DNA from 3 places in the Alteromonas sp. W12 genome. Region 2 is predicted to be linked to each of the others. Evidence: predicted binding sites of a transcription regulator. Region 2 holds the regulator's gene; each other region holds the start of a gene.

Region 1 (3,279 bases), on a different contig from region 2:
CAGCCGCTTTACCAAAGTGACGAGTTTTTGCCACCTCTATAAAGGTGGTGAGAAAGCGTATATCCATGCTTATTGTACAACCGAATCAAAGTGGGTCTAAATTGACACAGATAATACGGCAAGTAAACACAAAAGCACAGAAGCGCACCGCTATAAACGGTACGCTTTATTAAAATTTCACCAACTCGCTGAATTAATACTCTTCTTGGTGCAGGCGACGCTGTTTGTCACGGCGTTGCAGGTCACGCTTCTGCTTTTCCTTTACAGTACTTTGACGTTTGGGATTTGGCTTTTTAGCGTGAAAATCTTCCTCTTCTACCGAGTCCCATTCATCACGCTGGTAACGATAGTCTTTACTCATTGACTTCTCTGGGTTGTTAACACACCTCAATTATTATCTTAAGCGACAAAATAGAAAACGAATTTTAATCATCGTAGCGACAAGAATTTTTGATTATTCCCATCAGTGATTTTCATAGACTTTTAACCTCCAACTCATTTACGCTCGTCTAATAGCGACGCCCATTGCAGGGCCAATAAATAAAAACTTACATTTCACTTTAATTTCAAAAACTTAGACATATCACGCTTGAGGTTATTCCCTCGCACTTTCTGTATACTTTTCAAACGTAATCTAAAATTTAGTGTTAGATTTTATACCGTTAAAAATTTTTTATTGATAAGAGAAAAATCTTTTGTTTTATCTTCGTTTTTAATTATCTTAAAAGTGCGCTGAACAAAACATTACGTTGGGTACAACATGAAAAGTTTAGCTATTCGACAATCTGCAAAACCTTATATTGACCGTCAGAAGTTTCCATACGGTTTTCGTAAATCAGGTGACTTCAGTATTACTGAAGCCGATCTTCTAACCCACTACGGCAAAACACTGCTAGGACTTGAAAGTGGCGAATTGTCGCCTGAAAGTGATGATGAGAGACACTTCGTCGAATTCGTTACGGGTAAAGTTGAAGCTATCAATAACCTAGAAAAAGCCTGGGCGAAATACGTCAGATTAGCAAGGGGCAAAAAGCACTTCTACACCCTTCACAGCAGTGCGAGTAACCAATCAGACTATGATGAAGACTACTCTGATGAAGAATTCGATGTAGCATAATGCTACAGCATTACTAAAAAGCTCGCTCCGGCGAGCTTTTTTGTTATTGAACAAATGATCTCAATCAACTTCAGACAAGAACAAAATGAAGAAACATTAAGGACTGTCTACACTTAGTAGTAATACAGAGTGATGTGCAGTGAATTGTGCATTTCATTCTGAAAAACGAGCCCATGCAAAGGAGGCGCAACGATGATCATTAGTTCAAAACAGCTTACTCACTTTTCTATACATGCCCTTGATGACAAAGTGGGCGGCATCCGCGATATCCTTTTCGATGACGAAACCTTCACTGTTCGCTACTTGGTCGCAGATACCAATACTTGGCTACCGCTTAGCCGTAAAGTGGTGATATCACCTATATCTGTCAAACAGTTAGATGAAGATAGTGAGTCTGTTCATATCAATATGACAGTTGATACATTAAAAAACAGCCCCTCTATTGACGAACATAAGCCTGTGTCACGTGAATACGAAGAAAATCTCTTCAAATATTTTGGTTACGGATACTATTGGATTGGACCAGGAGCTTGGGGGGAGTTCGCACATCCAAATGAACTGGTCGAATTACAGCGCGCTGAAGAGTCTGAAACTGAAAACCCGAAAAAGAGCACCAACCACCTAAGAGCAGTGGGCGAAGTTGGTGGATATGAAGTTGCTACAACCACTGATAACGTTGGCCACATCAGTAACTTCGTCATTGACACCGAGAGCTGGAAGATAATCATGCTAGTGGTAGATACCAACAACTGGCTTCCGGGTGGCAAACATCTCGCACTTCTACCTAGCGATATTGAAAGTATCGACTGGGCGGCGCACAGCGTAGTAGTCAATTTAAGTCACGACGAATTGGTTGATAGACCTGAAGTGGAAAGTGAAAAAATATCTGAAGAAGGCTATGTGCCTATGCTTTGCGAGCAATTGAATAAAAACGGAAATTAATAACCGAAGAATGTCACTGTTGGCGATTTTTAGTTAGGAACTTTACAATGTCCGTTGTTGAAGGCGGACATTGTAGCTTAGGATACAAAAAGAAGATTACTCGCAAAAAAATTCGTACATCAAAGCAATCAAACGCTTGACGCGCTCGTCTGCTAAGCGGTAGTAAATAGTTTGACCTTCCCTTCTTGTGGCCACCATCTTTGATTCTCGCAATAAAGCAAGATGCTGAGAAATCACTGGCTGCGAGACGCTAACAACTTCGAGAAGTTCGGTTACCGATTTTTCCTCTTTCAGCAACGAACAAAGCACCATAAGGCGTGTTTTATTCGCGAATTGCTTTAGGAAGATCTCGGCTTCCGCAGCGTGTTCCATTATATCATCTGAACCTATTACCATATCCTCGGACATAAGCACTCTCTATCTGTAAAGTATTTCGGCACCAATTTAGCCATTTACTATACTAAAGTATAAGACATTTTGCCGACCTGCCAATTTATGCGACGAATCCCTGTATTTTACATTGTTTTATTACGCTGACATCAATATATTAGATTTTACTTATTTTAACCAAGTTTAGGCAAAAAGGAAAAGTATGCTTATAGACATGAAGACTCGGATAGAAAACATAGACGATAACTTACGCACTGTATCTGCGGAGCAAGCGGCCAGTGAGTGCCGAAACAATAGCGGTATACTGATTGATGTACGGGAGAGTGCCGAAGTCGCCAATCAGCCCGTACCTTCTGCGCTTCACATACCACGCGGCGTGCTCGAAATGAAGGCACTGGAACAGTTTAAAGATGCTTCAGCGCCACTTTATATTCACTGTGCATCGGGCATTCGAGCAAAACTAGCAGCAGAGCAACTTATAAAAATGGGCTATGAGAACGTTTCGGTGGTGACATGCCCTGTACCCACGATAAACCAAGCAAACCGAAAATGACTTCTTAACCACGTGTATGCTATAAGTATCGTTAATTAAGAGTTTTAAGGCGCTGTATGCTGAAATCTACGTTAGAACAATGGCGAATGTTCAAAGCCGTCGTCGATGCAGGCGGCTTTAATCAAGCTGCTGCTGAAGTTCACAAAAGTCAATCGAGCGTTCACCACGCGGTTCAAAAGCTTGAAAACGCTATTGGTGTGTCGTTGTTTGAGAATATTGGACGTAAAGTCCAGCTTTCTCCGCAAGGCGAACTTATGTATCGCCGTGCCTCTTTTTT
Region 2 (3,279 bases):
ACAGCAAAACGTTAATGCGCTTACCGCACCATTGCCAATTTCGACCGCTAAAGGTGGCCTAACACCTGAGCAAAAGTACGAAGCCGTTCAAGCTATGCAGCAATCTGGCGCGAAAGTGATGATGATGGGTGACGGTATTAACGACGCTCCAGTTCTTGCCAGCGCTGATGTGGCAATTGCAGTGGGTAATGCCACAGACGTGGCTAAAACTGCCGCCGACGTGATACTGCTTGGCGATCAGCTGCTTTCTGTACCAGAACTTATTCGAACTGCGCACCAAGTGAAGCAAAAAATAAGGCAAAATATTGGCTGGTCGGTAGGTTACAACGTTTTGATCTTACCTTTCGCCGTATCAGGCCTACTTTCACCGTGGATGGCTGTTGTTGGTATGTCGTTAAGCAGTATCATTGTGGTCACAAACTCAACGCGACTTTTGAGCAAATAGCATGAGTATTATTTACGTATTAATTCCAATCGCCATCATCATTGTTGCCGTCGCTATCGTGATATTCTTTTGGGCGGTGAAAACCAATCAATTTGAAGATTTGGATCGCCAAGGGTATAGCATACTGTTTGACGATGATCTTCCGCCAGAAGAAAAAAAGCTAGCTGAGCAACGCAAGCAACTTCAAGACAGTAAAGTAGACAAAAGCCAAGCGCCACATGGAAGGGATTAACTACTTCTCTGCCTTTCTTATCGGCTTAGCCGGTGGAGTTCACTGTGTGGGAATGTGCGGTGGAATTGTCGCTGCGCTAAGGATGGTATCGCCTAAAGGCGCTTCAGCACTACCCTATACCCTTGCCTATAACATGGGACGTATAGTGAGCTACACCATCGCCGGAGCAATAACCGGGGCACTTGGAAAAATTGCAGCAGATTATATACCTCTTGCCAACTATGCCCTTTCCCTACTTAGCGGAATCATGTTGCTTCTACTGGCGTGTTATTTGGGTAAGTGGTGGACTGGCTTAACAGTGCTGGAAAATGCGGGTAAAGGCCTATTTTCCAAAGTCCAGCCGCTTTCAAAACGCTTTTTGCCATTTAAGACCCCTTTAAGTGCGTTGCCTTATGGTTTTATTTGGGGTTGGCTTCCTTGCGGTTTGGTGTATTCCACACTTACCTGGTCTCTCGCGGCGGGTAACGCGCTAGAAGGCGCTGCTATTATGTTCTTCTTCGGTTTGGGTACATTACCCACCTTGCTCGCTGCAAGCGCTGGTAGCCAATATATTGTTCGAAGTTTTCAACATAACCATTTTAGACAAATTATTGCGGTAATAATGGCAATATATGCAGCTTATCTTATTCATGGCGCAATCGTTTAAAAATGGGTGTATTATTGTCGGGTATTCTTTTAGAGAGCGTGCATTATGAGCAAAGGAAGCCAATTTTCTATTCACTGTCAAAACTGTAGTTTCAGTCACCTGTGTTTACCGGTGGCGTTAAACAAAACAGAAATCGAGTCTCTTGACGATATTATTGAACGCAAGAAGCCGCTTCATAAAGGTGACACGCTGATTCAAACTGGTGATAAATTCCGTTCTCTATTTGCAGTGAGAACCGGTTCATTCAAATCATTTGTGACTAATACCGAAGGTGAAGAACAGATTACCGGCTTCCACTTTCCTGGTGACATTATCGGTTTCGATGCATTAAGAGAGAACAAACACCAAAGCTATACCTCTGCGTTAGAAACTGCCATGGTGTGTGAACTTCCCTACGAGACCCTCGACGAAATGTCAGTGCAATTTCCAAAACTGCGCCACCAAATCATGAGCTTCATGAGTGCTGAAATAAAACAAGATCACGACATGATCATGCTTTTAAACAAGCGAACTGCAGAAGAGCGCTTACTGTATTTCATCTCACACCTGTCGCAACGCTTTGAAGAGCGTGGCTTTTCCCATAGAGAATTCCACTTAACCATGACGCGCAACGAAATTGGAAACTATTTAGGATTAACGATTGAAACGATTAGTCGTCTGTTAAGCCGTTTTCAAAAAGACAACATCATAAAAGTAGACGGCAAGCTTATTACTATTTTGGATTTCGATAGGCTAAACACCAAACTAGCGGCGCTTAACGGCCCTAGCGTTGTCTGCGGTTAGCCGTTTTTAGGTGTTAAATAAGGCGCGCACTAAGCGCGCTTTTTTGTGACCAGTGTTAGCCACCTATCTACCCTTTCAGCGCCACGCCGGTTGCTCCATATTCAATTCGGTAGCTTCACTCATGGTCGCCTCGTAAAATTCTTGATCTAAAACAACTTACGTTTTTCCCAATGTCGTTTATAGTTAGTATTAGAAAACTTCGATTTCGACAGCCACTACTAAGTTTCGTAGTTAGGGGGACGTTATGATTGAGTGTAAACGAATTCTGGCCGTGGTAGATGCCGAGCGCGATAACCAACCTGCACTAAGCCGTGCTTATGAACTCGCTTCAAAAACAGGTGCTTCAGTTACCGCCATGATGGTGGTATACGACTTATCTTATGATATGACGACCATGCTTAGCCCGGATGAGCGCGAGTCAATGCGCGATGCAGTTACAAAGGAGCATGCAAAATGGCTTGCCACCCACTTAAGAGAACAAGGATTCACTGAAACTGATATCGTTGTAGAATGGAATAATCGTGCGTATGAGTCGATTATTTACTACACCCTAAACAATCAGATAGATTTAGTGGTAAAGGCAACCAAAAAGCACGACGATCTTGCTTCTGTTATTTTCACCCCCACCGACTGGCATTTAATGCGTAAATGCCCTCGCCCAGTATTGCTCGTTAAAGAGCACGACTGGCCAGAAGGAGGAGAGATTATTGCTGCAGTAAACGTAGGCAGTGAAGACGATGAGCATGCCGCACTTAACGATAAGCTCACCCTCATTGCTAACGACTACGCCTCTTTATTGAAAGGGAGCGTAAATTTGGTCAACAGTTACCCTTCTACACCACTTAATATCGCCATAGAAGTGCCTGAGTTCGACCCCGATACCTATCACGACGCGGTAAAAAATCATCATTTAAAGGAAATGCGTAGTCACGCGTTAAAGTACGGTATTCCTGACAACAAATGTGTAGTAAGAGAAGGCCTTCCGGAAAAAGTTATCCCGCAAGTGGCAAAAACACTGGATGCAGAGCTGGTTGTTATTGGTACCGTTGGCCGTGTGGGCATTTCAGCGGCCCTAATTGGTAACACTGCAGAACACGTGATCGACGAACTCAATTGCGATGTGCTTGCTATTAAGCCAGATGGATTTGTGTCGCCGTTGTCGGTGTAGTCTTT
Region 3 (3,279 bases), on a different contig from region 2:
GGTCATCTACCTTTGCCATGTTGAATGCATCAAGCTTAAAAGGCATGGTGACGTTACAACCTACCGCGCCTTCCTGAGCTAAAAACGCGTTGGCGGCATCTACAAAACCATCCACTGGCGCAAGTATCTTTTCATAAGAAATCTTTTCTCCCACTTGTTCAGCAAACATTTGATGGATAGTTGGTGATAAACTCTGTGCAATAGGATTTCCGAATACAGCGAATTTTTTCATGGGAATACGAGACTTATTTAATATAAAGAAGAAAAGCGATAATCGTGCTTCGCAGAGTACACCATATGAACGTATAGGTGGAGAGGAGAAAGTACGGGAATTAGCAAATACGTTTTACGACATAATGGAAACCGATCCACTCGCCAATGAACTGCTAGCTATTCACCCCCAGCCATTAGACAGAATTCGCCACGTGTTCTTTCTCTATTTAAGTTTATGGCTTGGTGGTCCTGATGATTATCAGCAGCAGTATGGCCACCCGCGTCTGCGTGCACGCCACCTACCTTATACCGTAACACCAGAGTTAAAAGCTCAGTGGATGTATTGTATGCGAAAAGCCATGTTTAAAACGGTTGAAGATATCGCCTTAGCTCAACAGTTGATAGACGCACTTGATCAACTCGCCAATCACATGGTGAATACGAAATAAAAAAGCGCGTTGAAAGGGTTAACCTTTTAACGCGCAACTCCCCTGTTACTGTCTACGCTCTTTATGGCGCATAAAGTAGTGCAATTGTGAAAGCCTAATAGTTAATAAGGCGTGAGACTAATAATTAGAATGTGTAACCCACCGATAAGGTATACACCCAAGGATCTATTTCAATATCACTTACCTTTCCAGCAGCATCACCCACTTTAAAGGTTGCTTCGGTATCTATATCAATGAATCGAACCGATGCATTGACATGCCATTTGGTATCAATTTGGTAATCCATTCCCACCTGTGCTGACAAGCCAAATGAATTATCAAGCGAAAGGTCGCTTAAGCCAGCTGTTTCATTCGCACCTGTAAACTCTTCATCAAATATAAAGGTATAGTTGATACCTGCACCAATGTACGGCTGAAACGCAGAGCTGGCATCATTAAAATAGTAGTTTGCGGTAAGCGTAGGAGGAAGATGCGTGACTTCACCAAGCTGATTACCCGTCCCTAACGGATCAGCAACAGAAAAATTAACGTCGTGCTTAAAGGGCGTTGCGGCAAGCAGCTCAATATTAATGTTGTCAGTAATAAAGTACGCTACATTTAAACCTAGCTGAGTATCGTTATCGATATTAAGGGCCACGCCAAGATCAGTTCCACCCGCGACGATGTTAGAGGTAGATTCGTCAGGAGCAACGGTAGTAAGACCGCCACGAACAATCCAGTCGCCCTGCTGGTGAGCGCTAGCTAAAGGTGAGAGTGCAGCAAGAGTAAGGCAAAGTGCAGATGCAGATAAAAAGTGTTTGCGCATGATATGTCTCATTTGTGGTTAACTAAGATAGGGCTACTTTACGCCTGTAGTTATGAGAAACATTGATCCAGCGCAAGCTTGATAACTCACTGAAACACTGAAGATATTCGACCTTGATATAGATCAAAAAAACGCCGCATTAACGTTAATGCGGCGTTTTTTAGTCATTAAAGGTGAAAGCTGCTATCGGCGGTCCGCTTAAGGATTTAAGCGCAGCCTTATTTAATAATTAATCACCAATCAGTAGGTTTTAACCAGTCTGTCAGCTTGGCTTCGGCGCTACCCGGTGCAGGTGTATAACAATACTCCCAGCGCGCTAGCGGCGGCATCGACATTAAGATAGATTCGGTGCGCCCGCCGGTTTGCAGTCCAAATAAAGTGCCTCGGTCGAATACAAGGTTAAACTCAACGTAGCGGCCCCGGCGATAAAGTTGGAAATCACGCTCTCTTTCGCCGAAATCGGTTTGCTTACGGCGCTCAACAATAGGAACGTAAGCATCGATGAAGCCATTACCAACAGCCTGCATAAATGCAAATGACTGTTCAAAGCCCCATTCATTCAGGTCGTCGAAGAATAAACCGCCCACTCCGCGGGTTTCATTGCGATGCTTTAAGTAAAAGTAGTCGTCGCACCACTTTTTATACTTAGGGTAGACATCATCGCCAAACGGCTTACATAATTTTTTAGCGGTATCATGCCAGTGTACAACGTCATCTTTAAACGGATAAAATGGCGTCAAGTCGAAGCCGCCGCCAAACCACCAGATAGGTGCTTCGCCCTCTTTTTCTGCAATGAAAAAGCGAACATTAGCGTGTGACGTGGGGATATACGGGTTATGTGGATGAATAACGAGTGATACACCCATAGCCTGAAAGTTTCTTCCTGCTAATTCAGGCCGATTAGCCGTTGCTGATGCCGGCATTTGACTGCCAAACACATGGGAAAAGTTAACGCCGCCTTGTTCAATCACCGCACCATTTTTTAGTACTCGAGAGCGGCCACCGCCACCCTCTTCTCGCTGCCAGCTGTCTTCAACAAACTGGCCCTTACCATCGGCAAGTTCAAGGGTTTGGCAAATGGTGTCTTGCAGCCCTAGTAAATAGCTTTTTACTTGTTCTATTACTTCAGCGGCATTTTTACCGTCCAGTAATTCTGCTGATGTCATGCTCTTATTACCTCTGCTGTGTCACCATCGCGAATGGTACTGGGTTTAGTTGCACCGCCTACTTCCCCTTCTACATAAAAAACGGAATCAGCGAATACGGCTTTTGCTTCTTCAGTGGTGGTGGCAGGCGGTTGGCCGGTCAGGTTAGCGCTTGTAGAAACTAACGGTTTACCTAACTTGTTGCACAATTCCACTACTACAGGGTGATTAGTTACGCGCACCGCTATTTTACTATGCTTGCCGGTTAACCAAACTGGCGCAGATGACGACTTAGGTAATAGCCAAGTATTAGGGCCTGGCCAGCTCGAAAAAATATCGGTGCGTCTGTCAGGGCGAATGGCGTTGTCGTTAACATAAGGCAGTAGCTGACTGTAGTTTGCTGCAATCAATATCACGCCCTTTTCTACCGGTCGCTGTTTTATCTCTAACAGCGCATTTACAGCGGCTTCATTGTCGGGGTCACATCCGATGCCCATTACCGCTTCGGTTGGATAAACGATTAAACTGCCAGCTTGGAATGCGGCAACAACAGGGTCTACTTCAGGTGAGTTAGCCTCAACGGGGGTAAACGTGTTTACGTTCCCATTTTGGATATCAGACATGGTTTTAATCTCTACGTATAGTTCTTCTTTAGTTGTTCGTATAA

Evidence for each region. The regulator FNR, encoded in region 2, switches genes on or off when oxygen is low (the NO sensors DNR and NnrR bind a similar motif). The targets are predictions, from matches to a motif close to TTGATCTAGATCAA.
Region 1: AWH61_RS14280 (PRC-barrel domain-containing protein) is a predicted target of FNR. The motif match lies at 1,172-1,185, and genes of this name have one in related genera.
Region 3: AWH61_RS11405 (OmpW family outer membrane protein) is a predicted target of FNR. The motif match lies at 1,581-1,594, and genes of this name have one in related genera.

The regions. Positions count from the first base shown of each region.
Region 1 is NZ_LQXH01000009.1:159,140-162,418, forward strand. Features, by position in the region: gene AWH61_RS14270 (LysR family transcriptional regulator) at 1-67, opposite strand, end outside; gene AWH61_RS20160 (hypothetical protein) at 194-361, opposite strand; gene AWH61_RS14275 (MaoP family protein) at 761-1,117, shown strand; gene AWH61_RS14280 (PRC-barrel domain-containing protein) at 1,310-2,059, shown strand; gene AWH61_RS14285 (ArsR/SmtB family transcription factor) at 2,156-2,467, opposite strand; gene AWH61_RS14290 (rhodanese-like domain-containing protein) at 2,652-3,002, shown strand; gene AWH61_RS14295 (LysR family transcriptional regulator) at 3,059-3,279, shown strand, end outside.
Region 2 is NZ_LQXH01000014.1:15,558-18,836, forward strand. Features, by position in the region: gene AWH61_RS19330 (heavy metal translocating P-type ATPase) at 1-445, shown strand, start outside; gene ccoS (cbb3-type cytochrome oxidase assembly protein CcoS) at 447-677, shown strand; gene AWH61_RS19340 (sulfite exporter TauE/SafE family protein) at 664-1,323, shown strand; gene fnr (fumarate/nitrate reduction transcriptional regulator Fnr) at 1,369-2,106, shown strand; gene uspE (universal stress protein UspE) at 2,351-3,274, shown strand.
Region 3 is NZ_LQXH01000008.1:2,806-6,084, forward strand. Features, by position in the region: gene aroE (shikimate dehydrogenase) at 1-232, opposite strand, end outside; gene AWH61_RS11400 (group II truncated hemoglobin) at 231-662, shown strand; gene AWH61_RS11405 (OmpW family outer membrane protein) at 787-1,467, opposite strand; gene hemF (oxygen-dependent coproporphyrinogen oxidase) at 1,701-2,633, opposite strand; gene tsaC (L-threonylcarbamoyladenylate synthase type 1 TsaC) at 2,630-3,235, opposite strand.